3 regions of the Paenibacillus sp. Y859 genome follow, and region 3 is predicted to be linked to each of the others. Evidence: riboswitches for the same ligand, from Rfam matches in the RefSeq annotation. Region 3 holds a riboswitch; each other region holds the start of a gene.
The links. A riboswitch is a leader RNA that binds a small molecule or an ion and turns the genes downstream of it on or off. The one in region 3 is predicted to bind cobalamin.
Positions count from the first base shown of each region.

Region 1: linked by a shared signal. The riboswitch ahead of AC1TO8_RS04205 (S-layer homology domain-containing protein) and the one ahead of AC1TO8_RS09680 (ABC transporter substrate-binding protein) in region 3 are both predicted to bind cobalamin.
Region 2: linked by a shared signal. The riboswitch ahead of AC1TO8_RS12825 (anaerobic ribonucleoside triphosphate reductase) and the one ahead of AC1TO8_RS09680 (ABC transporter substrate-binding protein) in region 3 are both predicted to bind cobalamin.

Region 1 covers NZ_JBXCIZ010000001.1:835,012-845,294, reverse strand. The annotation lists gene AC1TO8_RS04235 (helix-turn-helix domain-containing protein) at 1-570, shown strand, start outside; gene AC1TO8_RS04230 (NADH:flavin oxidoreductase/NADH oxidase) at 812-1,846, shown strand; gene AC1TO8_RS04225 (MarR family winged helix-turn-helix transcriptional regulator) at 1,843-2,265, shown strand; gene AC1TO8_RS04220 (hypothetical protein) at 2,609-2,827, opposite strand; gene AC1TO8_RS04215 (DUF4127 family protein) at 3,454-5,160, shown strand; gene AC1TO8_RS04210 (uracil/xanthine transporter) at 5,400-6,698, shown strand; cobalamin riboswitch at 6,736-6,935, shown strand; gene AC1TO8_RS04205 (S-layer homology domain-containing protein) at 7,096-10,283, shown strand, end outside.
Region 2 covers NZ_JBXCIZ010000005.1:45,950-56,232, forward strand. The annotation lists gene serS (serine--tRNA ligase) at 1-266, opposite strand, end outside; gene AC1TO8_RS12805 (hypothetical protein) at 645-1,214, shown strand; gene AC1TO8_RS12810 (ribonucleotide-diphosphate reductase subunit beta) at 1,511-2,542, opposite strand; gene AC1TO8_RS12815 (ribonucleoside-diphosphate reductase subunit alpha) at 2,928-5,261, opposite strand; gene nrdG (anaerobic ribonucleoside-triphosphate reductase activating protein) at 5,309-5,809, opposite strand; gene AC1TO8_RS12825 (anaerobic ribonucleoside triphosphate reductase) at 5,806-7,779, opposite strand; cobalamin riboswitch at 7,817-8,080, opposite strand; gene AC1TO8_RS12830 (MTH1187 family thiamine-binding protein) at 8,301-8,603, shown strand; gene AC1TO8_RS12835 (glycosyltransferase) at 8,916-10,013, shown strand; gene AC1TO8_RS12840 (PIG-L family deacetylase) at 10,010-10,283, shown strand, end outside.
Region 3 covers NZ_JBXCIZ010000003.1:143,187-153,469, forward strand. The annotation lists gene AC1TO8_RS09630 (ABC transporter permease) at 1-771, shown strand, start outside; gene AC1TO8_RS09635 (ABC transporter permease) at 768-1,550, shown strand; gene AC1TO8_RS09640 (ABC transporter ATP-binding protein) at 1,554-2,531, shown strand; gene AC1TO8_RS09645 (YqkE family protein) at 2,582-2,842, shown strand; gene AC1TO8_RS09650 (hypothetical protein) at 2,863-3,054, opposite strand; gene lplA (lipoate--protein ligase) at 3,064-4,065, opposite strand; gene cobD (threonine-phosphate decarboxylase CobD) at 4,235-5,326, shown strand; gene AC1TO8_RS09665 (adenosylcobinamide amidohydrolase) at 5,340-6,071, shown strand; gene cbiB (adenosylcobinamide-phosphate synthase CbiB) at 6,071-7,042, shown strand; gene AC1TO8_RS09675 (histidine phosphatase family protein) at 7,033-7,629, shown strand; cobalamin riboswitch at 7,763-7,976, shown strand; gene AC1TO8_RS09680 (ABC transporter substrate-binding protein) at 8,233-9,240, shown strand; gene AC1TO8_RS09685 (FecCD family ABC transporter permease) at 9,237-10,283, shown strand; gene AC1TO8_RS09690 (ABC transporter ATP-binding protein) at 10,280-10,283, shown strand, end outside.

The DNA.
Region 1 (10,283 bases), on a different contig from region 3:
CACAAGTTTTTTACGGTTTTATGGAAATCTACGCTAGTTCAACCTGTTCTATATTTGTCACCGCTCCAAAATGAGTTTCTAAACCTATATGAAATATTGAATCAAAGGACTAAAAATGCTTCTTTCGTTAAATCGCATGAGGAGTTTGTGTTATTCGTGATATCATTTCTACAGCAACTTCGTCAATACGAGGACAAACTAGCTCCCATAAGGCAATCGACTCCTCAGCTGAATACGAATTTGACGATTAATCTCATTATCGAGTGGGTGAATGCGAATTATAGAAATAAGTTCATGTTGGACAAGTTGTCGAAAGACCTTCATTTGTCTCCTTTTTATTTGTCGCATACATTCAGCGCGAAAACGGGTAGCAGTCTGACGAAGTTTATAGCTTCTAGGAGATTGAGAGAGGCATGCCATCTACTAGAAACAACGTCCAAAAGTGTTAGTGAGATTGCAAATGAGGTTGGATTCGAGACTTCATCCTATTTCTGTCGAGTGTTCAAAGGAGCGTTGAGGGTAACGCCAAAGGGATATCGAACCAAGGTATTGGGGGAAGTAAGGCATTAGTAATGGAGTGGACTTAAATGTATAATGTGAAATTTTATGTGTATAATATACAATAATTCAAGCGGGTCTTGTATTGGACCCGTTTTTGCATTCATATCTAGGTATGGAACTTATCGGCTGTTGACAGAAGTATCTATATTAGATATATTACATGTATGAGCATGCATTTAATATGCGATTTTAAATATTCGTATATATGAGTCAAATAAACTTAGATATATTACCAAGAGGAGAGAGATATATGAAGGATTTATTTACGCCCTATGAAATGATGGATTTAAAATTGAAAAACCGTGTGGTTATGCCTCCGATGTGTCAATATTCTGTCGATAACAAAGATGGAATCGCTACGGATTGGCATTATATGCATTATGTGAGCAGAGCAATCGGTGGAACCGGGTTAATTATTATTGAAATGGCTGATGTGGAACCTGATGGCCGAATTAGCGATTATGATCTCGGGATCTGGTCCGATGAACAGATTCCTGCATTGGCAAGAATTGTTGAGGCTTGTCATTCTTATGGCGCTAAAGTGGGTATTCAAATTGCCCACGCAGGACGTAAGGCTGAGGATGCTCCGGTTCCTGTAGCCCCATCGTCAGTTCCTTTTAACTCTGAATCTAAAACGCCGAGGGAACTAACAACTGCAGAAGTGAAAGGGATGGTAGAGAAATTCCGACTAGGTGTAAGACGAGCTATCCAAGCGGGATTTGATGTCATTGAGCTTCATGGTGCGCATGGATACCTTATTCATCAGTTTCATTCGCCTCTAACAAACCGTAGAACGGATGAATATGGAGAAGATTTAACCCTGTTTGGTAAAGAAGTCATTCATGCAGCAAAAAGTGAAATGCCAACAGGTATGCCTTTAATCCTACGTATTTCCGCTAAGGAATATGTTGAAGGCGGATATGGAATGAAAGAGAGTCTGGAGTTCAGCAAGGTATATAAAGAAGCGGGAGTAGATATTTTTCATATTAGTGCAGGTGGAGAAGGAGCTATTGCTGCGGCAGGAATGCCAGGAACGCATGCAGCTTACCAAGTTCCGTTGGCTAGAGAATTCAAGGAGAAGCTGAATGTTCCTGTTATTGCGGTTGGAAGATTAGATGAACCCGTGCTCGCCAATGCGGTAATCGGGAATGAAGATGCTGACCTTGTCGCGGTAGGACGGGGAATGTTGAGAAATCCTTACTGGACGTTGGAGGCTGCAGTCGCCCTTAATAAAGGAATAGACATGCCGAAACAGTATGAACTTGGATTTCCTAGAATCAAATGATGAACAATGACCTTATAACTAACTGGTTGACATTAACGCATATACAAATGAACGTAGCTAATGAATTAGAAGCTAATCTACAAGAGAAACATGACTTGTCATTAAAAGAATTCTATTTGCTGTTATTTTTGTCTGAAGCACCAGAAAAGAAGCTGAAATTGCAAAAGTTGGAGTCAATGGTTGGTTTAAGCCAAAGCGCTGTATCCAGACTGGTAAGTCGATTTGAAGCAAAAGGCTGTGGGGCTTTACAAAGACATGCATGCGATAATGATCGCAGAAGTATCTACACTTCATTGACACAAATAGGTCAAGATAAGCTCGATAAATCACAAGTAACTTTTAAAGAAACTTTACTTGTGGCTTTTCCAAAGATAGAAGTAGAACAGTTACTGCAACAAATGCTGAAGTTAAAACAATAATAAAGATGTTCTAGCTTACTTCAGTCATGGAAAACCTACTTTAAAAGGGGAAGTTAATGATCCATATGAAGGCACCAGTTATACATTAGAAGGTGGAAATTGTTGTACTTAATATAAAATAATCCAAGCGGGTCCTGTAGAGGACCCGTTTTTTTTAAAATATAAGAAATTATACAATTCTGTGGATTAATGCTGCCATGATATACGAAGAGCACCGTATCGGTGCATAGGGCGAATTTTCTCAATTTGTTTAGAGAAATGGAAGAGTAGAGTCGAACGATGGCGGCAAACTTGTTCTATGACAGCTAGGGAAATGAAGGTACTTCAGCTTAAAAATATAGAGTTAATCCTTACTTTTCTTAATATATTCAAGAAACTCTAAAACGATTTGAGATATGGCATCTTCTTGCGGCATATAGATAAACTTGCTTAGTCGAAGGATGTCTTCTTTAAACAATTCAATGAGTTCCAACATGGACTCATGATCATCTTGTTTTGCACAATGAAGTAAGTCTAGGAATTCACTGTCTGGGATAGTTTCTGTATCATCTTTCGCTTCCATTTATTCACCGCCTGTTGGCTCATTTTTAGTTGACGAGCGACTTCGGATTCAGTCTGATCTTGTATATAGAGTTTATACAGAATGATCTTTCCGTATGGAGGTAAAGTGTCTATGAGCTGTTGAACTACGATTTTGTTTTCAGTAGAGGTAGTGAAGTTGGGTGTAGCAGGCTCTATTCCATAGAAAGAACATTCCCGTTTATTAATGACTTTAGCTCGATACTGTAACCTCCATGCAATACGATAAACCTCTGTTTTGTAACGTTCATAAATACTTTGTTGTGTCTCAAATACCAATTAAATCGCTCCCCTTCTACATGGTCCATATATCTATAGGGAAATTCTAAGTGCATTTCCACAAACAATACAGGAACATGTGTTCCGTTAATTGTACCATATTTTAGTAAGACTTGGTTATGAACTTGAATTGAAGAACCAACGGACGCAGGTAATTTAATCTATTAAACGTACAGAGAAGAAGAATAGCGAGTCGATTATTATAAAAAAAAATACTTGTCGGTTGTTTTTTCGAACTATGAATTACCTATATAAGTGAAGGCACAAACATGAAGGAAAAGAAATGGAATGAACTTATGTGCCTATCACTACTGAAATGGAGTTGTTTATATGAAAAGAGTTCTGTATGTACCGCTTGACGACCGTCCGGTAAACTTGGATGATGTCATCGTTCTGGGGAAAACGGCTGGAATTGAGGTCATTACGCCACGTATTAAGGATATTAAGAATCGTCTTGACTCACAAAAAACAAAATCGGGATCGACGCTCCTAAGCACATCTTCACCCACCTTTGGAGCCAAGTCGAACATTCGCCAATTCATTCTCGATAATGCATCATCTGTTGATGGATTCATTATTTCAACGGATATGCTCGCCTACGGTGGATTAATCGGAAGTAGACGTCTTCGCACAAGTGGTGGAGAGAATTATCCGAACTATGATGTTACCACGACAAATTTGTTAGACGTTATTCGCGAAATCAAGCAGTGCTATCCCGATAAGCCTCTCTATATTCTAGATACCGTCATGCGAATGGCTACATCAGCGTATGTTGAGGGTCAGGATTATGACGCTTATACGGAGTCCCGTAGCTTTAATCAACAGCCACGAAAAGACTTTTCTGATTTCAATGACATTCTAAACGGTTATAATATAAAAACGGACAGCACGCCTTTTGGAGATGTGGTCAACTTCGACAAGGAGCAATATTATAACGCACGAATTCACAAATTTAAGTCGAACTATTATATCCTAGATCAACTTGCTCGGTTAGGTTATATTGACTTTCTTGCGATTGGTGTCGATGATTCCTCTACCGAGGGAGTACAGGCAAATGAAATCTCCTTTATTGAAGGACGAATCAATGATTGGTTCGGAGGCGGTACTCAAGAACAAAGTTCTGAGCGTGCTATTATTCTTCCTGACGCAGATGGCTTGGGTTATTCGCTCATGGCCCGCATGGCGAACCAGCTGTATCGTTGCGGAGCAAAGCCGCGATACATGGTACATTACTATGGACCTAATGGTTCAACGATAATTAACCCATACGAGTATATGAGTGTGCATCAGAACATTCAGCATCATGTTGAAATGATTGGAGGTCAATTTGTTACGTGTGGCTCTTATGATCTGGAAATTATCGCAATTACGGACGCTAACGAAGTATCCAGTGCAGTAAGCCGTATTCAATCTAATGGTAACAATCGTATCCCGACCATCGCAATTGATTTTGTTGCCAACGGTGCAGCTAATGAAACGGTAACAGAGGCCTTACTGGACAATCCATTCACTGGCGGCCTTTTGGGGTACAGCGCGTGGAATACTGCGGGGAACAAAATAGGAATTGCACTCGGAATGGGGCAGACACGGTACGCATATTTGGTAACGGAAACGCATCCCGCAGCCCTTAAGAAGGCAGTGAATGCACATGGGGCGCTTTTGTTCAAACGTTTCTTGAAAGACTATTACTATAAAGCAGTGGCCATTGCCGAAATCCGAACCTTTTCGAGAGAACATACGCTGTATACGAATGTTCTTTATCCGGATCAAAATATGGGTCTTTTCAACTCGACGAGTGACTACAACCATATGATTATTCTCCTGAGAGATCGAATGCAGACTTACACAAGTACTCTTGCAGGGAAAAGTGCCTTCCGGATCGGCTCTTCGACGAAATCTTGCAATGTACGCCAAATTAGCGGGTCAACGTGGTTATTCTCAGAATATGTTAGCGCATCACTTGCGTATGCAAATCCTGATTATATTTGGAAGCGTGTATTTGAAATTACCTTAAGCCCTAAGGTTACATTGAAATGATACGGTATCTATAATAAATGATTAACTTGATGATGAGCACTAATAACAATGATTTCATTATAATACCAAGTCAGAACCAAAGGCTGAAACCTCAAAAATGGTTGGTCAGTCTTTGTTTTTTTGGCAAAATCTATTAAGACCAACTAAATCGTACAGATTGCGATTTTGCAAGTTTAAGAGTATGTGGTTATAATTAAATGTTCAAAGGATTTTGCAGTTACATAAAGGATAGGGTGAGTATGAAGGAACTTTCTTCTCGAGTAACGATATTTGCATCGATACAATGGGTGTTTTTTATTTTTGCTAACATTGTCGTTGTACCAATTTCAATCGGTTTAGCTTTTGAATTACCTCCACATGAAGTGGCTACCATTTTGCGGAGTTCGCTCATTGTGACAGGTGTCGCGTGTATTTTACAGGGCTTAATTGGTCATCGCTTTCCCTTGATGGAAGGTCATTCGGGTGTTATGTGGGCTTTAATTCTTAACTTATGCTTATCTGCTCCTACACTTGGACTTAGTTTGGGCGAAATTGGAGGGGGAATTGCTACAGGAATGCTGCTTGCCGGGGCTCTAATTATGATATTGGCTGCCTGTAAGGCGATTCCTTTTATTCGTAAAGTATTCAGTCCGATGGTAATGAACGTATTTTTGTTACTGTTAACATTTCAGCTCGCTTTTATCTTTTTCAAGGGTATGTTGACAGTGAATGAAGATGGGACATTGGATTTGCCGATCACATTGTTCTCATTAGGAATCGCTATCTTTGTAGGTCTCTTAAAAATTAAAGGAAGTAAGAACATCGGCAATTTTTCGTTATTAATCGGAATAGTTGTAGGATGGAGCCTTTATGCTATGTTCTTTCCAACTACAAACACCCTAAATGGGGATGCTGTTGGTGTTTTTTCTATATTTCCACTGGGCAGTCCAAATTTGCAATTCGGGATTATTACGATTACTTTTATAGGTTGTTTTATTAATATGAGCAATACGATCGCATCTCTTCAAGCAGCGTCCAAACTATTAAATGAAGAGGTTTCAACGAGCCAATATCGAAATTCCCTTTTCTTAACAGGTGCATATTGTATGGTGGCATCGTTATTCGGACTTGTATCTTACGCACCGTTTGCTTCTTCTATCGGTTTTTTGGAAAGTACGCAAATCTTTCATCGCAAGCCCTTTTTTATTGGCGGAGCACTTATTATCATTCTAGGAATCATTCCACCCCTTGGGTTAATGTTGGCAACACTCCCGATCTCAGTAGGGAACGCAGTGCTATTCATTGCCTATCTTCAGTTGTTGGGAACTTCTTTTAAAAGTTTGAAGGGATACACATTTGATTCGATCACGATTCATCGGGTTGCAGCACCAGTTCTCATAGGGGTAAGTCTGATGTCAGTGGATGTTAAGTTGTTTGCTAATCTACCTACTGTTGTACAACCCATCATTAGTAATGGATTCATCATGGGAGTCCTTATCTCATTAATCATGGAGACTACTATTAAATGGGGAGATCGTGACAAGAAAATATTAACATGACAAAAGAACATATATTAGATATGATGATGACCAAGATAATAAAATATGAGAAACAGGTGCCAATGATTTAGTTCGATAGACTGAACGATCAATTGGTTAAAAGGGAAGTGGGTGACAATCCCACGCGGTCCCGCCGCTGTAATAGAGGAGTCCTTGCAAGAAACCACTGGGAAACTGGGAAGGTTGTAGGGATGATGATACTTGAGCCAGAATACCTGCCTGTTTTGATATGCCTTAACTCTACGAAGGATAGGGAGGTGTTTATTAGTGCTGCTATTTAGCTGTATATTCTATTAAACCTAAACCTCCTAACGATTCAAGTTGAGAGGTTTTTTTGTTGTGTTGGTGTCATCATGTTTCTTACTACGAGCAAGAGAATGAAAGGAAGTTTGTACAAATGAGAAATAATAGATTCATAGCTTGGTTACTTGTTGTAAGTTTATTTTTGTCCATGTTATCAACCGGTTCAATGGTGTCATATGCGGATGTAATAGAATCTTCACCTCAAGTACATACGAATATGGAAGAGGAAGATACTGAAAGTCCAATTATTGTAGTAGAAGGACTAGCAAATAATGAGGAAGTAACAGAAAGGGAATTGAGTTTTAAAGTAACGGTTACAGACAATGTATATCACGATATAACGCCAGAGGTTAGGGTAAATGGAATCACTATAACAGCATCAAATGAGGAGTACAAAGCTTCTCTAAATTCTGGGAACAACATGATTACAATAACTGCAATGGACGGTGCAGGAAATAAAGCAGAGGAAACTCTAGTCGTCCATTACAAAGTTGTCGTTAACAAAGTAAGATCCACATCCACCGATGCTGTAAAGAAGCAGTTAGATAAAAATCTTGCTTATCTTGTTCAAACTGTAGATAATCCGACATTAGGAACGACTAGCGGAGAGTGGTCGATTTTATCACTAGCAAGAGCCAATTATCTGGTGTCTAGTGACTATTATGAAAACTACTATAACAATGTAGTTAAAGTAGTACAGGAAAAAAAGGGAATCCTTCATAATATTAAATATACAGAGCATTCAAGGCTAATATTAGGATTAACCTCTATCGGTAAAGGGGTTACTGATGTAGGTGGCTATAATCAACTTGAAAAGCTTGCGGATTATGCGACTCTGATTAAACAAGGTATTAATGGTCCAATCTTTGCTCTGATTGCACTTGATAGTAAGAACTACGAAGTTCCACAAGTGCAAGGAGTGGCTGTTCAAACAACGAGAGAGATGCTCATTGAGTATATTTTAGATAAAGAGATAAAGAAGGGCACCGATGAAGCAGCAGGATGGGCATTAGGTAGTGGGACTCCAGATCCCGATATAACGGCAATGGTTCTACAAGGGCTTACGCCATATTATTCAATAAATAATGATGTTAAAACTGCAGCAGATCGAGCGGTTGCATGGTTGTCTAAAGGCCAAAATAATGATGGTAGCTATTCAACTTGGGGTGCTGCAAACACTGAAAGTACTGCACAAGTTATTGTAGCTTTAACCGGATTGGGTATCGATCCACATACAGACGCCAGATTTATTAAGAATGGGCAGTCAGCTATGGATGCCTTACTTACCTTTGCTTTACCTGAAGGTGGCTTTAAGCATATTGCATCAGGGAAAGTTGATGGAATGGCTACGGATCAAGGTACGTATGCTCTTGTTGCTTATGACCGATTTGTAGATGGTAAAAACCGCCTCTATGATATGACTGATGAGGTACCTGAAGTACCAGAACTACCTGAAGTACCTGAAGTACCAGAACTACCAGAGACACCGAAAGAAATAGAAGTCATATTGCCATCTGGAGATCAACCAGCAGTTGTCATTCCACAAGATGAGCTAGATTACATCATTCCTATCAATCCAGCGGATAGCAACAAAGAAATAACAGTAGAAATCCCTGCGGATAAGAAATCGACGGTTAGTGTTCATTTGCCTGTGAACAGCAGTTTACCTGAATTAAAGGCTACGAAGGGTAATGTATCCTTAGTTATTCCGAAGGGTGCGCAAGTGATAAGTGGTGATGCATCTTCACTTGAATTGATTACGTCTCAAGATAGAACTGACACGGCATTAATCAATAAAGTTAATGCAATTGTTCCTAAGGGAGAGAAGCTGGACGGGATTGTCCAGGCATTCTCCATGGGCGGCAATACAAGGATAGAGTTTAGCCAATTTGTTACGTTAACCTTTACGGACATGAGTGGAAAGAATGCTGCTTATATCCAAGGTGGGTCCATTCATGCGATTCCCAAATTTGCTAGTGATTCAGAAGGGCTAAATAGTAGCAATAATGAGTATGCCTACGACAATGGAAATGACTTAATCGTCAAAACAAACCACTTTACTGATTTCATAGCATATACTTCTAGCGTGATAGAAACGCCTGGCGGTGATGGTGACGGTGATGGTGGGGATACCGGAGGCGGAACTGGAACCATTCCTGTTCCTCAACCTAAACACTATGTGACTCTTTCAGTCGATAAGCTGACTATCAACAAAGGCTATGTGGTTACATCTACAAGCGTCGAACTGCAAGCTGGTGATACAGCATGGACAGTATTACAAAGAGTGCTTGATAACAGAAGTATCAGCCACTATTATAATTGGACTGAAAAATACGGAAGCGTATATGTAGAATCTATAGCTGGCGATGGAGAATTTGACCACGGTAGCGGTAGTGGCTGGATGTATAATGTCAACGGTTGGTACCCCAACTATGGAGCAAGTAAATATACTCTGAGTGATGGCGATACGCTACAATGGCGTTACACTACTGATCTAGGTGCTGACTTAGGAGAAGACCTCAGTAAATATGTGGAGACTCCAGTTGGTTCAATTTCGCTTGGTCAAGGAATCGTCATTCATGCTGATGATAAAACACCTGTTATTAATGTTCCAAAGGATATTCAAAAGGATTACACCTTGAATATTGCGAAGGAACTGAAAAACACAATTAATATCACGATTAACATTCCTGATGTTACATCAAAAGTATTCCTTACTCTTAAAGATGTCATAAGCAATATACCCATGATCACAGTTACAAAAGGGGATATTTCACTAGTTATTGAGAAAGGTACCCAATTAATAAGCGGAAATACGAATATAGAGTTGATTACAAAGATAGCTCCGAATGATACTAAGATTCAGGAGTTAATCAAATCTAACCTAAATAACAATGAGAAGCTGGATAAAATTAATCAAGCCTTCATTATAGGGAATACAGGTAGTTCGGTTGTATTTGATAAGCCACTCACTTTAACCTTTAAGGGTGCAAAAGGGCAGCTTCCAGGGTTTGTTGAATCCAATAAATTCACACCTATCAAGATTTATGAAACAGAACAACTAGGCATTCAGGCAACAAAAGACATTGGTAAGAAAACCTATGCTTTTGTTAGCGGTAACGATTTAATTGTAAAAACAAACCATTTCACGACTTTCGTTTCCTACACTGTAAGCAAAACTGATGTAGCAAACAAAGTAGATTCAGTAAATAATGTTGATTTGAAAAAATGGTATACAGATGCCGATGCCATCTCGTCTTGGGCGTATAAGGCTATTGGTGA
Region 2 (10,283 bases), on a different contig from region 3:
GATTCAATTACACTCAACTGCATATTGATCTCTTTTACTTGTTCTTTAAGAGGTTCAGAATCTGGCTGCCTTCCTTGTTGCATAGCTGTAGCGACAGCTTGAGTCAGTCGGTTACGATGAGCTCTTAAATCTTCAGTCTGCTTCAATAGATCGCGTCTCTTCAGATCCCAGTTCAGTAAATCGGTGACTGAAAGATCTATTCTTTTCTGTTCAGCCGTTCTTTGTACCAAGTCCGGATTGTCCCGGATAAATCGGATGTCTAGCATGTCTCACGAGCTCCTTTGTTAGTAAAATGCACAAAAACGCCCTCATCCTTTGGGACGAGGAGCGTCTGCTCGCGGTGCCACCCAACTTGATCGAATCTGTCTATGACAGTATTCGATCCTCTTTTGGTTCCGCGGTAACGGACGGATGCCGGTTAACTTAGGGAGAGGAAATACGTTCTCCGGTCGCTAACGCCTCACAGTTGGATGCTGATCATAGGCGCAATATCACTGTTCAATTCTTTGTGGATTATTATAGCGTATCCGAGGAATAAGTACAATATGCATTTGCTAATTCAGACCATAATTGAAATACATTTTGTCTAAAGAAGGAAACCAAATCCATATTTATACGTTAGTGTAAGAGAGGAGGGATTTATTATGAAGAAAAAGACCAAAGTGATGACAAAGGCGATCATCGCGGGTTCAGTGATACTAACCTGTTCTCTATTATTAATGGCTTCAGGCTGTTCACCAGAAAGTGATGAGACGGCTGCGATAAACGTAGGTAAGAGTTTAAAAATGATGCAATACCAGGTTAAAGTTGTGGATATCGAAACGGAGACAGAAGATATGTTGGAGGCAATAGAGGCAAAATTGAAGGTAGAAGAAGCATTCAAGCCATTATTGACAGAAAGGGGATACGAAGGTTTCGTAGCCAACAGACAAAGCGCAATAGCTTCACAGTATGCAAGTAGGAATATGGTTAATATGCAAGTGAAACAAATTCAATTCGAAAATATGAAACAAGATAATATGGAAAAGGATACATTCTCCTTTAGCTATAGCATAGATATTGAAATAAGCCCCTCAGAACTAACTTCGTCCCGTGGCCATAGTGTAATCACCAAAACAGGACATATGACAGTCGTGAAAGAGGATAACCAATGGAAAGTATTAAAAGACCTAGACAAGGGGTTCTTCGGGGATGAATTAATGATAGATGAATGAAAATATAATGGTGTGTGTAATAACGTAAGTATTCTAACGGAAGCAGAAGACCTTATTGGGCTGAAAACAGTACTTTTGAATTTCTAAGGGAACTGAGTGACCTTATATGGCCATTTCCTCTGGATTTAGGTCGTTTATTTGCATATAGAGGCGTGTATTTCCGTTAGAATTTCATAGAGGCGTTGTTTCACGAAATAGTGTCTGTGGGTGCCGTTAGAAATCCAATTATAAAAGAAGAGGATGGGTATGGAGCATAAGCCCCTTCCCACCCTCGCTAGTTACTATAATCATACTTATTACAGATCGTCAAACCCGTTATCGTCGCCCACTTTACCGTAGTTACGAGATTTAGCTTCGAAGAAATCCGTCTTCGTTGAATTCAGAGCGTCATCAGAGAAAGGCTTAATCCAAGGCATACAATTCACATCCACACCTTCATAAGCTTTGTCCATCCCCATTAAAGTAAGACGCTTATTCGCTGTATATTTGATGTAATCCTCCAATTCATTCAAGTCAATTCCACGAATATTGCTAAGAGTATAATGTGCCCAATTGATCTCTAATTGAACAGCTTCGTCAATCGTTTTGTATACATAAGCGATGTTCTCTTTCGTGTTAAGCTCTGGGAAATCAAGAAGAAGTTGCTTGAACACCTCAGCAAAGAAATAGCAATGCTGATTCTCATCACGTTGAATATAAGAGATCATTTGGCTAGTACCCATCATTTTTTGATCGCGAGCCAAGTTATAGAAGAAAGCAAACGTACTATAGAAGAAGATACCTTCCAAAATCAAATCCGCAACCATAGCGTGGAAGAACGTTTGTGGAGACTGCTCATCCCGGAAGGTTTGATAAATATTTGAAATAAAACGATTGCGTTCTAGAAGAACCGGATCATGCTTCCAATACTCAAAAATCTCCTTCTGCTCTTGATCAGAAACAATCGAAGAAAGAACATACGAATAAGATTGGTTATGGACAACTTCTTGTTGAGCAATAATAGCTGAGATCGCTTCTAATGAGGAATCAGTAAAATATCTTTTTACATCCCCGACAAACATCGTCTGCATAGAATCCAATACAGCAAGTAATGAAATATTAATCTTGAATACGCGTTGCTCTTCAGGATCCAATCCTGCAAACTGCTGTGCATCCTTAGACATCGGAATTTCATCGGCAATCCAGTGATTTAACAATAGGACCTTATATAATTTATACATATGAGGCATACGAATATCGTTCCAGTTCAGAATACCCGAGCATTCACCTTGAATAATTTTTGTAGATTGGTTTGGTGCTTCCGTGTTGAAAATTTGTTGCAATTTCATTTCTATTACTCCTTTTATTAAAAGTACTTTTAATCTTCCGTATTTGCGTAGCAAACAGGTGCAGAGAAAGTTACTTCTGCATTTTCTTGGGGTTATGCCCTTCCGCATTTGCGGAGCAAACAGGACATGTAGCTCGCGAAGCCAGAGCTACTTCACTTCACTCGTAGTGGAGCGGGTCCCCACCGCATTCGCGAAGCGAACAGGGAGGACGATAAGCGCTCCTAGCACGAAACGTTCCTCACAGATAAGCACCCCATCCTCTCACTCCGCCAAAGAGTTTCGGGTGTCCAGAGGGCAGAGCCCTTGGGGCCCTCCTGAAAGCTTCCCTTGGGAAGCTCACTTCGGAAGCATATGCTTGGAAGGGAGGGTGGGGTGGGATCGAAGGTTATGACGAGCAGCTCTCACATTCATCAATCGTCAACGCCCGGCTACGTACATAGTAAGTTGTTTTCATGCCGGAACTCCAAGCATGAAGATGCAGCGATAGGAAATCGGTCGCTTTAATGTCAGGACGAACGTACAGATTGAAGCTTTGGCCTTGATCCACATGACGTTGGCGAGCAGCGGCCATGTTGATGGACCAATGTTGGTCTAGGTTAAACGCTGTTTTATAGAACCAGATCGTCTTATCAGATAGATCCGGTGCTGGGTTAGCAATCTTATACGTTGTTTTCTCTTCATAAGATAGCAATTCATACAATGGATCGATGCTGGCTGTGGAGCCGGCGATAATGGAAGTGGAACCATTAGGTGCAATAGCGAACATCCAAGCGTTCCGTACACCATTCTGTTGCACCTCTTGTTGCAGTTCCTGCCACTGTGAAGTCGTTACGTACTTACCTTCACGTTGGCCATCTGTGTAGCCACGTTGTGTAAAGTACTGACCACTTTCCCAATCAGAGCCCTTAAACTTCGGATACTGACCTTTTTCCTTGGAAAGTTCCATACTTGAACGAACGAGCAGGTAGTTGATTTTCTCATAAAGATTATCATTATAAGTGACAGCCTCATCGGATTCCCAACGAATACCTTCGAGAGCTAATAGATGATGAAGTCCGAAAGTTCCTAAGCCGATGGCACGATATTGACTATTCGTATATTGAGCTTGAAGCACTTCAATATTGTTAATATCGATGACATTATCAAGCATCCGTACTTGAATAGGAACGAGTCGATCTAGCACACCCGCTGGAACAGCGCGAGCCAAGTGGATGGAGTTTAAGTTACACACGACGAAATCACCAGGAATTTTCGAGATGATGATTCTTGTTTGTCCGTCCTTCGTAACGAGTTCTTCCTTTTCTACAACGGTTGCCGATTGGTTCTGCATAATTTCCGTACACAGGTTAGAGGAATAGACCATACCATGTGCACTATTCGGGTTAGCCCGGTTGACTGTATCACGGTAGAACATATATGGCGTACCTGTCTCAAGCTGCGACTTCATAACACGCTTCATAATATCGATCGCTGGAACGGTAATACGAGACAACACAGGATGATCAACGGCTTCGGCATATTTATCACTGAAGGAACCTTGACCAAGCGTTTCGTCATAGAAATCTTCAAGTCCAAGTGGACGACCGTTGCTATCTTTCCAGCCCATAACCTTTTTGACTTCATGAGGACAGAATAGATTCCACATCCCACGATTCTCTACAGCACTCATGAATAGGTCAGGAATACAAATGCCGTGGAATACGTCATGTGCTCTCATACGCTCGTCACCATTATTTAATTTGAGATCAAGGAACGCGAGAATATCTTTATGGAACACATCGATATAGACTGCAATGGCACCTTTACGTGTACCTAATTGGTCTACGCTAACGGCGGTATTGTTGAGCTGACGGATCCAAGGGATGACACCTGAACTCGTATTTTTATGTCCACGAATATCTGAACCACGGGCACGTACTTTGCCGAGATAGACACCGATTCCACCGCCCATTTTACTAAGACGAGCCGTATCGGTGTTAGAATCGAAGATGCCTTCCAAAGAGTCATCAACGGTGTCGATGAAGCAACTGGAGAGTTGTCCAGCAACTTTCTTGCCAGCATTAGACAACGTCGGGGTAGCTGCGGTCATATATAAATTACTCATCGCCCAATAGGACTCCTTCACAAGCTCCATGCGTCTCTCAGCAGGCTCTTTATGCATAAGGAACATAGCGATGATCATGTAACGTTCTTGTGGAAGCTCCATAATATGTCCATCGAAATCTGTCGTAAGGTAGCGCTCTGTAAGCGTTAAAAGACCGATGTAATCGAATAAAAGATCACGTTTATAATCAATGAGTTCACCAAGTTCTTGGATCTGCTCTTTCGTATAGTATTCAAGTAATTCTTCTCTATATATACCTTTGTGTACCAAATCTGTGATCAGTGGGTAAAGTGCACCATAAGGCTCATCGGCATACGATTTATAACGGCGGTGATGAGCAGCTTTTTTATATAAAGTAGTAAGTAAAGAACGAGCTGCAGCAAACTTCCAGTTAGGTTCCTCTTTCGTAACTAACTCTAATGCAGACATGGTAAAGGCGTTACTAATATCTTCTCCTGTAACTTCATCACGGCGAAGCTTGGATAATACACCGCGGATCAATTGATCCTTATTAAGCATGTCCAATCCTTCAAGAAGGCGATCAGTATAGATGGAGAGACGCTTCTCATCAAAAGCGAGCTGGCGGTTATTCGGTTTTACTACGAAATGTGGCATGAATGTCTTCCTTTCAACATGAGTATTTCAATTTGTGATATTTAAATTTACAACAGTATGGCATCGTTGTAAATCAAACTTGCCTGAATGTCTATAATACGCTGATTTGAACTCCCACGGAAGGGGAGACTGGTATTCTTTAAAGATTGTACAAAAGGACCATCGATGACGACTTGGCATTTCTGAAGCAGACGGTACTCTGCCGAATGAACGGAGGCCATGAGATCCTCATATATATAGCCGGTATAGATCCATACAGAGAAGTTAGGGAGGCTTAGTCGGACCTTATCAATGAAATCAGCCGCCTCATCAGCTGAGAAGAAAGGATCTCCCCCAGCAAGCGTCAATCCTTCAAGTAAGGGGTTATTAGCCATGTCATTGATAATTTCTTGTTGACGCTGTTCCGTAAAAGGTTCTCCGTAGTTGAAATTCCACGTTGCCGGATTGAAACAACCTGGACAGCGGTGACGGCAACCACTAAGAAAGATGACGGCCCGCAGGCCATCACCTTCGTTAATGGATTCAGGATAGTAGCCACAAATATTCATCGATGTTTGACCCGATCTCGTACCTCAGCTTGCTTAGCAGCATTAAAGCGCGTCTGATAATCACCTGTTAGGTAACCGGTCACTCGCCGTAGACGGTACATGGGTACGTCGGATTCGAGTGTTCCACACTGTGGGCACGTATCCCCGATAATACCTTCGTAATGGCAAGAACCACAACGATCAATAGGATGGTTAATGCTGAAATAGCCAATATTTTGTGATAATGCAAACTGAACTATTTTGAGAAAGGCAGTTTGATTACTACGCACATTTCCATCTAATTCAATATAAGAGATAGCTCCTGCATTGCACAATTCATGAAAAGGAGCCTCAAGCGAAATTTTACGCGCAGCTGGCAGATTATAATATACCGGTATATGAAAAGAATTAGTATAATATTCGCGGTCTGTTACACCGGGAATGGAACCGAATATTTCTCGATCCTTTTTCGTGAACTTACCCGATAGACCTTCAGCTGGTGTAGCCATCAATGTAATGTTAAGATCATACTCGTCACTCTTCCGATCACAGTAACGACGCATGGAGGAGATAAGTTCCAAAGCTTTGGCATAGACTACATCACTTTCAGCATGATGTTTACCGTACATGGCCTTCATACATTCACCTAGACCGATGAAGCCTATAGATAAGCTACCATGTTTCAAGATTTGTTCTACCTTGTCGTCAGGACCTAGTAGTTCTCCACCTTCCCAGACTCCTTCGCGCATCATAAAGTCTGAAGCTTTGGCAGGCTGACGGGCTTGGATTTTGTAACGGTGTAATAGTCCATGTAGTGCGATATCCAGGAAGTGGTTGAGATCTTGTTGGAACCCCTCCTCATTAGGCGTGATATTACCATTAACTACACCGTGTTTGATACCTAATTTAACAAGATTAATCGTATTGAAGGATAAGTTCCCTTTACCGGATAGACGATTGCGACCATGTCGATCGGCAAGAACACGAGTACGACAACCCATCGTAGCGAATTCAGTATTGGGATCTGTTGGATCATAATACTGTAAGTTGAAGGGAGCATCTATGTTGGCGAAATTAGGATATAACCGTTTGGATGAGCATTCTACGGCCTTCAAGAAAAGATCATAGTTAGCATCCCCTGGTGATTGATTGATACCACGCTTACATTTGAAGATTTGAATGGGGAAGACAGGTGTTTCGCCACTTCCAAGTCCATTCATAGTTGCACTAAGCAAGCTATCAATGATCATTTGGCCTTCAAGTGAGGTGCATGTCCCATAATTGATGCTAGTGAAGGGGATCTGACCTCCAGCACGGCTGGACATCGTATTTAGGTTATGGATTAAGCTCTCAGCAGCTTGAAGGCATTCTGTCCTAGTTTCTTGCATAGCAAAAGAATAAGAACGTGGATGAGAGTTAGGTAACGATAAGTTACCTAGATGGATGTTACACTCTTCGACCACAGAAGTCTCATTAAAGTAGTGTACCCCTTTTTGAAAATGCTTCGCAAATGACTTGGCGACATATGGAGCTAAATCATGATCCAGTTTGCTCCCGGAAACGCCGCCGTATTGAGAATTTTGCTGACATTGAAATATTATCGCAACTAATGCCATCGCAGTTGAAATGGATTGTGGTGTGCGAACACTACCACTGCCAGTGCTGAAGCCCCGTGCTAGGAGTTTGTCGAATGGAATGAAGATGCAATTCGTGCTACCCACCGCATATTGATCAAGATCATGTACATATAAATCATTGTGATCCACGGCAGCCATGAGTTGTTTGGGGATTATGTAATATCTTGCGTACCATTTAGCATATTCACTGCCGAATTTTCCTATTTTTCCTGAAAAGCTTTCGCCATTTAGATTGGCATTCTCACGTAGCATTTCCACGTTGAGACTCTCTGTAATATCGTGTCCAAGACCTGATACCTCATGTAGCATTTTCTCTTCCAAGGAGAAGCTACTTCTAGGTTCCATAAGTACCATGATTATATTCCACCTTTCCTATTTCACCGTAGGATGTATTGTGTATGTCGAACAGGCAGGTCTCCTGACTTCCCAAGCAAACGAATTCGTGCTTCATATGTAGATGAAGTTCGTTTATTCAGCAACTAGCGCCTTCCCATAAACTTATGCTCACAGTGGCAATGGCTGTGCCTATTCGACTGCGATATGCAGCTCGAATCTTGGGTTACAGTGGCGGGACCGTGATGGAATTGCACCATACTTCCCTTTTAAGATCCGGATTTGATGTAGTAGCCGAATCACCTGTTTTCACTATATTTAGTGTCGCTATATAAATCTAACTCAATATATGGTGTTTGTAAACATGTATTAATGAAATATTCTATGAAAAAAATCATGAAAACCCTGCCAAGCCTTCTATGACTTGCGTTTGGGGGAGGAATAAATATTTATGTTATCTTGTGAGTTCAAAAAGCCAGATTTTGCGAAAAAAATACGAAATAGCTACAATAGATTAAGAAGTGTAAGAGGAGGAAATAAACATGGCGATTGCAGAAGTAACAGTTATCCCGATAGGGACGCAAACAACAAGTCTAAGTGCTTACGTTGCAGATATGCAGCGAGTTCTGAAAGATCAGCAGGGAATAACGTATCAATTAACATCGATGAGTACGATTATTGAAGGGCCTCTTGAATTCGTATGGAGTGCTATTGCCGCTTTGCATGAATCACCATTTCTATCGGGGGCAGAGAGAGTCTCTACGTCTGTTAAACTGGATGATCGTCGGGATAAGACTTCCTCTAGTGCACAGAAAATACAGTCGGTTCAAGAAAAATTAAAGTAATCTCAAATCTGCCAAAGAGTGACCATTGCTTTTTGGTAGATTAGAGTTATAATCCATGTGACGCGGATTCTCATAACTGAGAATTCGCGTTTTTTTGCTAGAGTAGAAAGTATAACCTTTCTGTACCATGACAAGAAAGACGCATCTAACCCATGCTAATAACCCTTTAACTAAAGACACGGACTGGCGATTTTCATATGTGAAAACGTATCTTTTAAGAGATTAGTTAAAAGCCGTTTCGAATCTTGTTTTTTACCATTTAATAATACAAGAATATAAAAGAAGATTTTCAAAATGAATGGGGTGAAGAAGTTGAATGATAAAGATGTAAGAGTGCTTATGATTTTGGATACCTTTGACATAGGTGGAACAGAGACGCATGTTCTTTCTCTTACAAGAGAATTATTAAAACAAGGAGTGACAGTTTTTGTAGCAGGGAACTCAGGGCCTTTGGAAAGTAAATTTAGAATGCTGTCATGTGAAGTCTATAATTATACAAAAAATAAGGAAGAATTTGTTGAATGGATACGAATCAATGAAATAAACTTGATCCACGCCCATTTAGAGAAAAGTGCCAAATATGCAGTACAGTTATCTCGGAAGTTAAATATTCCGTTGATTTATACGATTCACGGAACTTACTACGAAAACTCGATATTGCTCGAGGCAATCAATAAATGCTCAATTAAACCTACTTTTATTAGTGTCAGTAAACCTGTTAAGAAGTGGTTGGAGAAGAAAGGCATATATTCGATCCATGTCCCTAATGGGATTGATATGAATGAATTTACTGTAAAGAAATCAGATCTTAAGGAAGAATTAAATATCCCTAAAAAATCTAGAGTTTTACTGTACGCTAGTAGACTGGAAGATGAGAAATATGAGATATGCAAATTGTTGTTAAAGGCATGTGATAATAAATTGTTTAAAAAGTTTCCAGATATGCATCTTCTTATTGCCGGTGACGGTATGAAGACCGAAAAAATAAAAACGCGTATTAACGAAACAATCAAATCAAATCGTATCCAGTATATAGGGAATCGATTGGATATGCCTGATTTGTATTCAATAAGTAATTATGTTGTGGGAACTGGAAGAGTTGCTTTGGAAGCCATATTTTGTGAGAGACCAGTAATAGCGATTGGTGCAGCTGGAACCTTCGGATTGGTAACATTAGATAATTTTGATAAGGCCTTGCAGTATTACTTTTGTGATCATAAAATGCTTCTTCCCTTGAACCAAGATAATATTACAAACGCTGTAAAAGATGCATTGCTTTTGGGAAACAAGAACTTACTTGGTAGCAACGTACTGAGACAACAGGCCGAACAAATATTTGAAATTTCTGTTGTATCCAATCATATATGCAAAATATATAAGAAAAGAATAAGGAAGGAGGAAGGGCTATGACTTACAATAAGTTAATGATTGTTGCACATCCGGATGATGAAACTATTTTTGGCGGAGCTCAGCTGATACAAGAAAAGGGATGGAAGGTCATTTGTGTGACAAACGGTGATAACAAGGTAAGGTGCAAGGAATTCAAAAAAGTAATGAAAGAGGTAGGTGCAGAGTATGAAATATGGCAATATGAGGATAAATGGGGCGGTGATTTTGACCAGTCTCGTTTAAAGTCAGATTTGGAAGAGATGTTAGCAAGGCAACCATTCGACAAAGTTG
Region 3 (10,283 bases):
GCTACCTACAAAGAGTGGGCAGCCTTCCGCTCCCATATGGCAGTGTCTATCCTCATCGGACCTATTTATTTCTTAGTTCAATACTTCATCTGGCAGTCCATCTTCTCGACGAGAGAGACACTGAACGGATTTACCTTGGAGCAAATGTTAGTGTATTACGGAGTTATGTCATGTATTAACTATCTTACTTTTGATTTTGCGGATTGGAATTTACAGATGCTTATTCGGACAGGGAAGTATGTCACCTTTATACTGAGACCGGTATCTCATATTTTCTTTGCCTTTTCTCAAAAGATAGGTCATCGCTCCTTAGGATTTTGGATGGAATTCCTGCCAGTGTCCTTAATCTATTTCTTTATTCTAGATATTGATTTAATTCCCGCTCAGCCGTTGTGGGCTATTATCTCTGTTATTCTTGGATTTATCATGACCTTTCTAGTGAACTATTGTATTGGTTTGACGGCCTTTTGGCTGACGAATGCGGATGGAATAAGGCGCATGTTTCTACTTGTACGAGATGTGACGGCGGGTGTATTGGTACCGCTTACCTTCTTTCCTGAGATTGTGCAAAAAGTGCTCATATTTCTTCCATTTCAATTCATGCAATATGTTCCGGTTCGTGTCTTCGTTGGAAGCTATGAATTAGCTGGAATGACCTTATCTATTCCGCAAATTGTTGGTTTGCAAGCAGTAGCGGTATTGCTGATGTGGGGAATATCTAGTGTTCTCATTCATCTTGGGCTACGGAAGTTCACGGGGGTGGGTGTATGAGTTCGGCATTTGCTTGTTATGTGGCGGTGATGAGGACGAAGCTTGCCGAACGAATGGCATATCGTGGTGATTTCTTTATCAGTGTATTTATGATGCTGATTGGAGATTTAATGGTCCCATTGATTACGTTACTTGTGTACCGTTCAGGTGCTTCTTTTCCTGGATGGACACTGCATGAGGTTATTCTTATCCAAGGAATATTCACTCTGGCGAAAGGTATCGCCTTTCCATTCTTCTTCGGAATGGTGTCGACGACTCTTCATCATGTGAGGGAGGGGTCGTATGATGTATTTCTGCTTAAACCACGACCGGTTCTATTCCTTACGATGACCAGTTCTTTTGATATTGATGATTTCGGTAGGTTGATTAGTGGAGGTGTATTGACGGCATGGGCGTTATCTGGCTTACCGTTTCCTGATGGGTTGGAGTGGATTCAGTTCGGCGTATTGTTTCTATGTGGACAGCTTGTCCTGTTTGCAGTCTCCTTAATTCTATCAGGGCTGTTGTTTAAATGGGTAGGGAGTAGTAGGGTGTACGATATCTTTGATTCGGTCTCGATGTTCGGATTATATCCGGGAACCATCTTCTCCAAAGCCTTTCAGAATATACTGACGTACGTCATACCAATCACGATGATTGGATTCCTGCCAGCTGCAGCACTCCTGGGAAGACCTGCGGAGGGAACTTGGATCGCTGCATGGATGTGTATATTATTTCTTGGGGCTGGTCTAGCATTCTGGCATCATATGTTGAAGAACTATACAAGTGCGGGGGGCTAGAGCTTGATTATACAAGTACGGCAATTAAAGAAGAATTATACAACCTATGAACGCGGGGCTTCATTCAAGGAGACCCTAGCGAGTCTATTCAAACGTAAACCCATAGAGGTACAAGCAGTTAAAGGTCTATCGTTTGAGATGGAAGCTGGAGAAATTGTGGGATTTCTTGGTCCGAATGGAGCTGGGAAATCAACGACGTTAAAGATGCTTACAGGTGTTCTGCATCCGACATCCGGGGACGTTAAGATTCTCGGGTACACCCCTTGGAAGCAGAGGAAGAAATATGTTCGGAATATTGGTGCTGTATTCGGGCAAAAGTCGCAATTACTATGGGACATTCCCCCAATCGATGCATTTTACATGAATAAAGCTATCTATGCGCTGGATGATGAACCCTTTCAGGAAACACTGAATCAGCTAGTGGAGCTGCTGGATGTTAGTGAAGTGATGCGCAAACCTACACGTCAATTGTCACTGGGGGAGAGAATGAAATGCGAGTTCATTATGGCGATGCTTCACCGCCCGAAGGTTGTATTTCTAGATGAACCGACGATAGGCTTAGATGTGATCGCTAAAGAGAAAATTCGTAGTTTTATTCAGGAAATGAACGCAATGGGGGTTACTTTTATTCTGACTACCCATGATCTCGAAGATGTAGAGAAGCTTGCGAAGCGGGTTATTGTGATCAACCATGGGGAAATCGTATTTGATGATTCAATGGGAGTTCTACGGAACTTTCTTGGAGCTAAGAAGACAGTAACCTTAACGACAGAAGTACAGGCAGATTGGAGTGGAATTGAAGGTGTGAAAATTCTGAAGCAAGTATCTGAAGTCGAGGCTGAGCTTGAACTAGATACAGAACAACTAGAGCTTAAGGAGTTCATTCGAATTGTCAATGATCGCTATACGATTCATGATATGTCTATTAATGCCTTACCCATCGAAAGAGTGATTAAGGAACTATATCAAGTGAAAGCATAGAATGAGTAATCAAAAACTGCTATAATGTAGTTGGAAATGGAGATGATTCTATGGCTAAGAAAAAACAATCTACACCAGCTCCCAAGCCAACTTCTGACTATACACCAACTACGTTGAAGGACTTACTAAGTGGTGAAATACTTGAGCAATTAAAGTCTCAAGCGGATGCGATGAAAGCGGAGGAAAAGAAGAAGAAGGAAGAACAAGAGCTGCAGAAGATAGAAGCACGCAAGCAAGAGCAAAAGAAATTGGATAACAATTTTGAACACTTGTTCGAGAATAGTAAACAAGATTGGCGCAAATATAAATAAGATATAGGAAACCACCGAGATTAGTTAGCGAGTCTATCTAGATCCGGTGGTTTCTTTGCATGTTGTTTATTTCTAGCATGTGAGATATCTATATTTAAGATAATGGCAATAGTAGTGAAGGTGGCGACATTGCCTTTTGAAGGACAATCCGCCATCGCACAAAAATATTTACTCAACACTAGTGAAGTCATATGGTTTCTTCTCGTGTACATGTAATACTGTTACTCCTCCAGAAATACAAGCCCAACAAAATCGTTCATTTCAAGATTACCGAAGTAATGCTTTATATCAAGATCAGATAAAGCTTCACGCACTTCCGCTTCATCGTATCTTTTACCCCGTAATATATCCTCAATATCAGTCACATCACCAACGCCGAAGAAATCGCCATAAATCTTAATGTTCCGAATTCTACCTTCGTTAATGTCCATGCGCAGATCAATGATACCGACAGGGAACTTCTTCGAATGTTTCACGTTCGATTCAGGTGATATACCGTAGTTCCAATCCCAGTTCTGATAATGTTCCTTGGAAATTCGATTGATCTGCTCCCAATCTTCTTCTTTTAGGTGGTATTGGGGTACATCCTGCGCATCCATTCCGAATATCGAACGAAGTAGCTCAGCACGGAATTCTTCGATCGTCATAGTGGTTTCCATAAGATCACTGATGTTGGCTACGCGACTACGTACGGATTTGGTACTCTTGGATTTGAATTTCTCTGGATTTACGTTGAGAGAAGCTTGAACGTTATCCAAGTTCAGGTTAAACATCAACGTACCGTGACTGAACATCCGACCACGAGTTGAGAATTGGGCGTTACCAGATATTTTCTGTTCTCCAACCTGTATGTCGTTGCGCCCTGTGAGCTCAGCGTTTATCCCCATTTTTTGAAGAGCATCAATAACAGGTTGGGTGAATTTCAAGAAATTATGGAATGATTGGCCATCATCTTTCGTAATAAAGCTGAAATTAAGGTTACCAAGATCATGATATACTGCACCACCGCCGGAAAGACGACGGACGATTTGAACATTGTTCTCCTTGCAATACTCCTGATTAATCTCTTCAATCGTGTTCTGATGTTTACCAATAATAATAGATGGTTGATTAATATAGAAAAGCAAATAGCTCTCGTCCATTGAAAGATGTCTTAAAGCGTACTCTTCTATGGCTAAGTTAATAGCAGGATCATGAATTCCTTGGTTATCGATGAATAGCATAGTTTACTCTACTCCTTCATTATTTAAAGGTATGTAATGATTGTTGAATCTTGTATAATTGTAAACTAAATATGAGATAGAAACAAAGGACGATGGATTGACGCAATAGAAGAGCCTAGGCAACAATGGAACTATACCTAGGCAATTTAAAGACAGAGGGGTAATTAGGATGCTAGAACGTTACGGTCATGGAGGAGATTTAGAAAGTGCCGCACAGGCTTATGGACAAGCTGAGGGAGTATTCCTCGATTTTAGCGCTAATATTAATCCGTTGGGTCCACCTCAGCAAGTGCTGAAGCAATTGGAGGGAGCATTATCGTCAATTATTCGTTATCCTGACCCAGGTCATAGGAGATTTAAAACTATTCTTGGACGCAAGCTAAGTGTTGGTGAAAATAATATTTGTGTTGGAAATGGTGCAGCTGAATGTATGTCGCTTATTTTACTAGGACTTCATCCACAGAAGGTCGGTATTATCGAACCATGTTTCTCTGAATATAGGAAATTGTCAGAACAATTCAATACGGAAGTAATCTCGGTACTTGGTAGACAAGATAATGATTGGAAGGCAACATGTGAAGACATAGGACAGTTGATACAGCAAGTGGATTTGCTATTCATTGGTCAGCCTAACAACCCGAATGGCGTGCAATATACGCTTGAGGAGCTGAGGATATTAGCCGAAACTGCTGAGCAATTCAACACCTATCTGGTCGTAGATGAAGCCTTCATAGATTTCATTCCGCAACGACAGCAAGCATCTTTGTTATCGGAACTTACAAAGTATCCTCGTATGTTACTGGTACGGTCCATGACGAAGTTCTATGCGATTCCAGGTTTGCGATTGGGATATACATTGGCACATCCGGATGTCATCCAAGCTATGAAGAGTAAGCAGGTGACGTGGAGTGTAAATGGACTAGCTCTGTTAGCGGGTGAAGCAGCGTTGGAAAGTGGTGAGGAATTCGAGCGTAGTACGTTAGAATTAATATCCAATGAGCGAATAGTCCTTACCCAAGGGCTTACCAGGCTGGGGTGTAATGTCAGTCCAAGCGAAGCGAACTTTCTATTGGTGGAGCTTCCGGAACCATGGCATGCGATAGATATGCAACGTGAACTTGGTCTGCGAGGAATATTAATTCGAAGCTGTGCGATGTATCCTGGGCTGGGGGATGAATATATTCGAATCGCCGTCAAAGGCGCGGAAGCTAATCGGTTATTTCTGGTCGAGATACAGAATGTGATGGAGAGTATAGTATAAGAATAGGAGAATAATGATGACAACAACAACACCTTTTATCAATGATGAAAATAACGTGTATTCCTCTATCGTTTGGCCAGGTCTAACACTTACCCGACAAGAACGTCATTTGTTACTCCAATGCCCAAGCCCTGTGGATAGCCTTAGTAGTGCAATATATGGGGGAGGTACAGGGAAAATCGATCGAATAGCTAATATTTATGTAGATCGGTTCTATAACTGTGCTGATCCAGAACGTGATATAGAGCAATTATTCAAGGATTGGGGCTACCCACAGCAAGCTACAGCAGGATTGTTGACAGCTGTTCGATTGGAACATGCTGCAATTCTGGAAGAGGACGGTAAAGACGGATCCTTGTTCTGCTGTACAACAGCGGGAGTATCGAACGGTGCACGTGCTGGATCTGAGCGAACTACGTTCCCAGCCTATCAACCCGGAACGATCAATATTATGCTCATGATTGACGCGAAGCTGACGCAAGCAGCGATGGTAAATGCTATTATGACAGCTGTAGAGGCAAAGACTGCTGCTCTATCGGATCTGGGTATTCGGGATGCAGAGAATGGATTGATTGCTACGGGAACTACGACGGATTCTATTGTTCTTGGTGTCAGTCAATCTCCTATCCATACTATTGAACATCGATACTGTGGAACAGCTACTGAACTAGGAGCTGCAATTGGACGAGTAGTTTATGCTACAGTGCAAGAGGGTTTAAGAGTTGCGGGAGTGAAGCGAGTATGATGGAATTGGCCATATTCATTCTATGGGCTGCCTACCTATTGGATCTGATCATTGGAGATCCGCGCTGGCTACCTCACCCTGTGATCGGCATGGGGAATTGTATCAAACGGATAGAGAGGAATATTCGTAGTCATGTGTCAGATCCGATCAAGTTAAAAAAATATGGAATTCTACTTCCAACTATTGTTGTAGGAGGTGCACTGCTTATAACGTGGGCATTGTTGAGAGGTCTATATATGATTCATCCATGGCTTGCCGTTGGTGTTGAGATCGTATTAATTGCTACGACGATTGCTACGAAAGGGCTTAAGGATGCGGGGATGGAGGTGCATGATCATCTTAATTGTGGTGACTTACCTGCTGCTCGTAGATCACTTGGAATGATTGTTGGACGTGATACAGATCATTTGGATGAGCCTGAAATTGTCCGTGGAACGGTAGAGACCGTTGCGGAGAATATTGTTGATGCTATTGTGTCGCCGTTGTTCTATGCACTTATTGGAGGAGCACCACTGGCGATGGCTTATCGAGCTGTAAATACCTTAGATTCGATGGTTGGTTACAAGAATGATAAATATATTAACATAGGATGGGCCTCTGCCCGATTGGATGATGTCGCTAATTTCATTCCAGCTCGTATAACAGGTGCATTACTGGTCGTTAGTAGTTGGGTTATGCGTCTAGATTATAAAAGGTCTTATCATACCGTAAGACATGATGCTCGTCTCCATCCGAGTCCGAACAGTGGATTCCCTGAATCAGCCGTAGCTGGAGCTCTTGGTGTTCGGCTAGGAGGTGAGAATACGTATAATGGTGTCGTGTCTTTTCGTGCCTATATGGGGGAATTCTCACGTCCAATGGTGAAGAGGGATATTCAGTCAACTATACGTTTGATGCTAGTCGCATCGTTGTTATTCCTCATGTTATGTGCACTTGCTATATGGGGTTTAGGTGGAACATTATGGAATTAGAATTGGTATGTATTCGACATGGCAGAACGCAGTGGAATAAGGATCGACGTTATTTGGGACATACGGATATAGGAATACTCGAAGAGTCACAGACAGAGCTTTTATTAGTGAAAGAAGCCCTTGAAGGAAGGATATTCCGAAAGGTATTCTGCAGTGATCTGAAGAGATGTAGGGAAACGTTAGATTTGATCTATCCTACATCACCTGATCAGGTAGTCTTTGATCATCGTTTGCGAGAGATGGATTTTGGAGATTGGGAGGGGCAGACCTACGATCAGTTGAAGCATTCTAGGTTGTATCGAGAATGGCTGGACAATCCTCAAACAGTGACTCCTCCAAGGGGGGAATCTTGGGGACACTTTCAGCAGAGGCTGGTGAACTTCATGGATAGTCTAGCGTGTGTTTTGGAGGGAGATGATAACTCCGTTGATTCTATGTTGCTGGTTACACATGGAGGGGTCATAAGACAACTCGCGACGATGACGATTCCTGACTTGATGTTCTGGGATATCTCGGTTGATCCGGGAAGCTTGTTAACACTGCAGCTTACGATACGTGAGGGGCAATGGGTAGGACGCTTAAAGTAGCCCTATGATTAGAGGAAGTCCAAAGGGCTTACTTTTTGAACTCGAACTATAAGGAATTATTAACATTTGGTTTGTAAGGTATCTCTTTTTGATCTATAATTTTGAATAGAGAAGCAAGATCTGTATTTAAATGAATATTATAAACTTATGAGGTCTAGGAACTTAGAAGCTGAAGTAATAGCTTTTAACTCTAGTTAAAAGGGAAGTCGGTGTAAATCCGACACGGTCCCGCCACTGTGAATCAGGGATATTCTCCATATACCACTGTACTGCTATAAGCAGAATGGGAAGGTGAGATTATTAGTTAACCTGTGAGTCAGGAGACCTGCCTTGTGAGAATAAGTACGGCGATCCTTCGAGGAAAGGATTACGTTTGGCTTGTGTAAGTGCCTGTGATGTATTATTGCGGGCTTATAACACTTGGCATACATATATCGTATTAGTAATATGTGATGTTTGTACAGACGTAATCCCTGATTCTTTCTAGCAATAGAGGATCAGGATTTTTTGCTATGTTTATGTCCTTTATCGGAGAGAATTCATTGAAATTACAAGGCTAGCATCTCATGTATGTACAATAGATAATAGGGGAGATAATGAACAATGAAGCAGATTTGGAAGAATTGGACTACGGGTGCCTTAGCAATGATGCTAGCACTATCACTTGCGGCTTGTGGTAATAATAACGAACCAGCGCAAGGATCCGAACCTACGCCAGCACCAACGGAGCAAGCCACACCACCAGCAGAACAAGTTAATGAGCTGACAACGGAGTATCCACTGACCGTAACGGATGCGACAGGTGAGACATTTACATTTACAGAAGCTCCGAAGCAGATTATATCCCTCTCACCAGCGGAGACAGAAGCATTGTTCGCGCTAGGATTAGATGATCAAGTTGTTGGTGTATCGGATTATGATGATTATCCAGCGGCCGTAACAACTAAGCCTAAAATGGGTGGTCTGTACAATCCAAATGAAGAAGCGATTATAGCAGCGCAACCAGATCTTGTACTTACGGGTATTTCTATGAGTGCGGAAGCTACTGAGAAGCTACGTGCTCTAGGAATTGCGATTTTCAAGACCAATCCGAAATCAATAGATGATGTTATCACAAATATTGAATTGTATGGTCAGATTACAGATCATCAAGCCGAAGCGAAGGCTGTTACAGATGAAATGAAGCAAGAGCGAGATGAAGTGACGGAAGTTGTTAAATCACTAACCCCTGATCAGAAGAAGAAAGTGTATATCGAGTTCTCTATAGGTTGGACGGTAGGTAGTGGCGAGTTTATGGACGAGTTAATCGCCCTAGCTGGCGGAGTTAACGTCGCTGCTGATACAACGGGTTGGAGTGAAATTAGTGAGGAAAAGATTATTAATGATAACCCAGACGTCATTCTGTATTCGAAGAATGTGATTGAAGAGAACACACAGAAAACGTTAGACGAGATTATTAAAGCTCGCAGTGGCTGGGATCAAATTACGGCAGTTAAAAATGATGATATTCATGCATTAGATGATAACTTGATTAGTCGTCCAGGACCAAGAGTAACTGAAGGTCTCAAGCAAATTTCCAAAATGATATATCCTGAACTAGTGCAGCCATGAGTAAAAAGTTGGCTGGGTACGGAGGACTTGGGATAATATTGCTTATCGTGAGCTTCCTGCTCTGCCTAGGAATAGGGGCTGTGGAGCTTCCGATCAAGGATATCATAGGAATTCTATTACACCGATTTCCTTGGGTAGGTGATGCAATCACTCCAACATGGAGTTCTGCACATGAACAGATACTGCTGAAAGTGAGATTGCCTAGAATTATACTAGGGATGCTTGTCGGTGCAGCTCTTGCAGTTGCCGGTTCTGGATTTCAAGGGGTGCTGCGAAATCCTCTTGCTGACCCATACACACTTGGGGTATCTTCTGGGGCTTCAGTCGGTGCAGCTGTTATTATCTTTTTCGGATTGCAGTATTCGCTTGTAGGTGTATGGACTCTCCCTTTGGTTGCTTTCCTAACCGGAATATTAACCTTATGGGGAGTTCTATCTTTAGCGCGTGATGGAGGTAAAATTCCGACGAATAGTCTGATTTTGTCAGGTGTTGTTATGCAATCATTTCTAGGTGCAATCGTATCCTTCTTAACTGTGATGTCGAAGCAGACGATTAATGAAATCATGTTCTGGACGATGGGAGGACTCAGCTTCCGTGGCTGGTCATATACACTTATGTTGATGCCATACGTATTAGTTGGACTTGCTGTGATATGGGGTAGTGCACGGTCTCTAAATTTAATGGCACTTGGTGAGCGTCAAGCAGCACATATGGGTCTGAATGTAGAGAGGCTTAAGCTAAGAACATTGATCGTATCCACTTTGCTTACGGCTGCGGCTGTATCGGTATCAGGTGTAATTGGATTTGTAGGACTTGTTATACCGCACATTATTAGATTAATTACGGGACCTGATTATCGACTCATCATTCCATTATCTGCGCTTGGAGGTGGGATATTCACGATGTGGTGTGATACCGTTGCCCGTTCTATTCTCGCGCCTACGGAGATTCCGCTTGGAGTCGTTACAGCATTCATTGGTGCTCCGTTCTTTGCGTATCTGTTGTATCGTAATAAGAAGCATAGGAACGGAGGTATGATATGA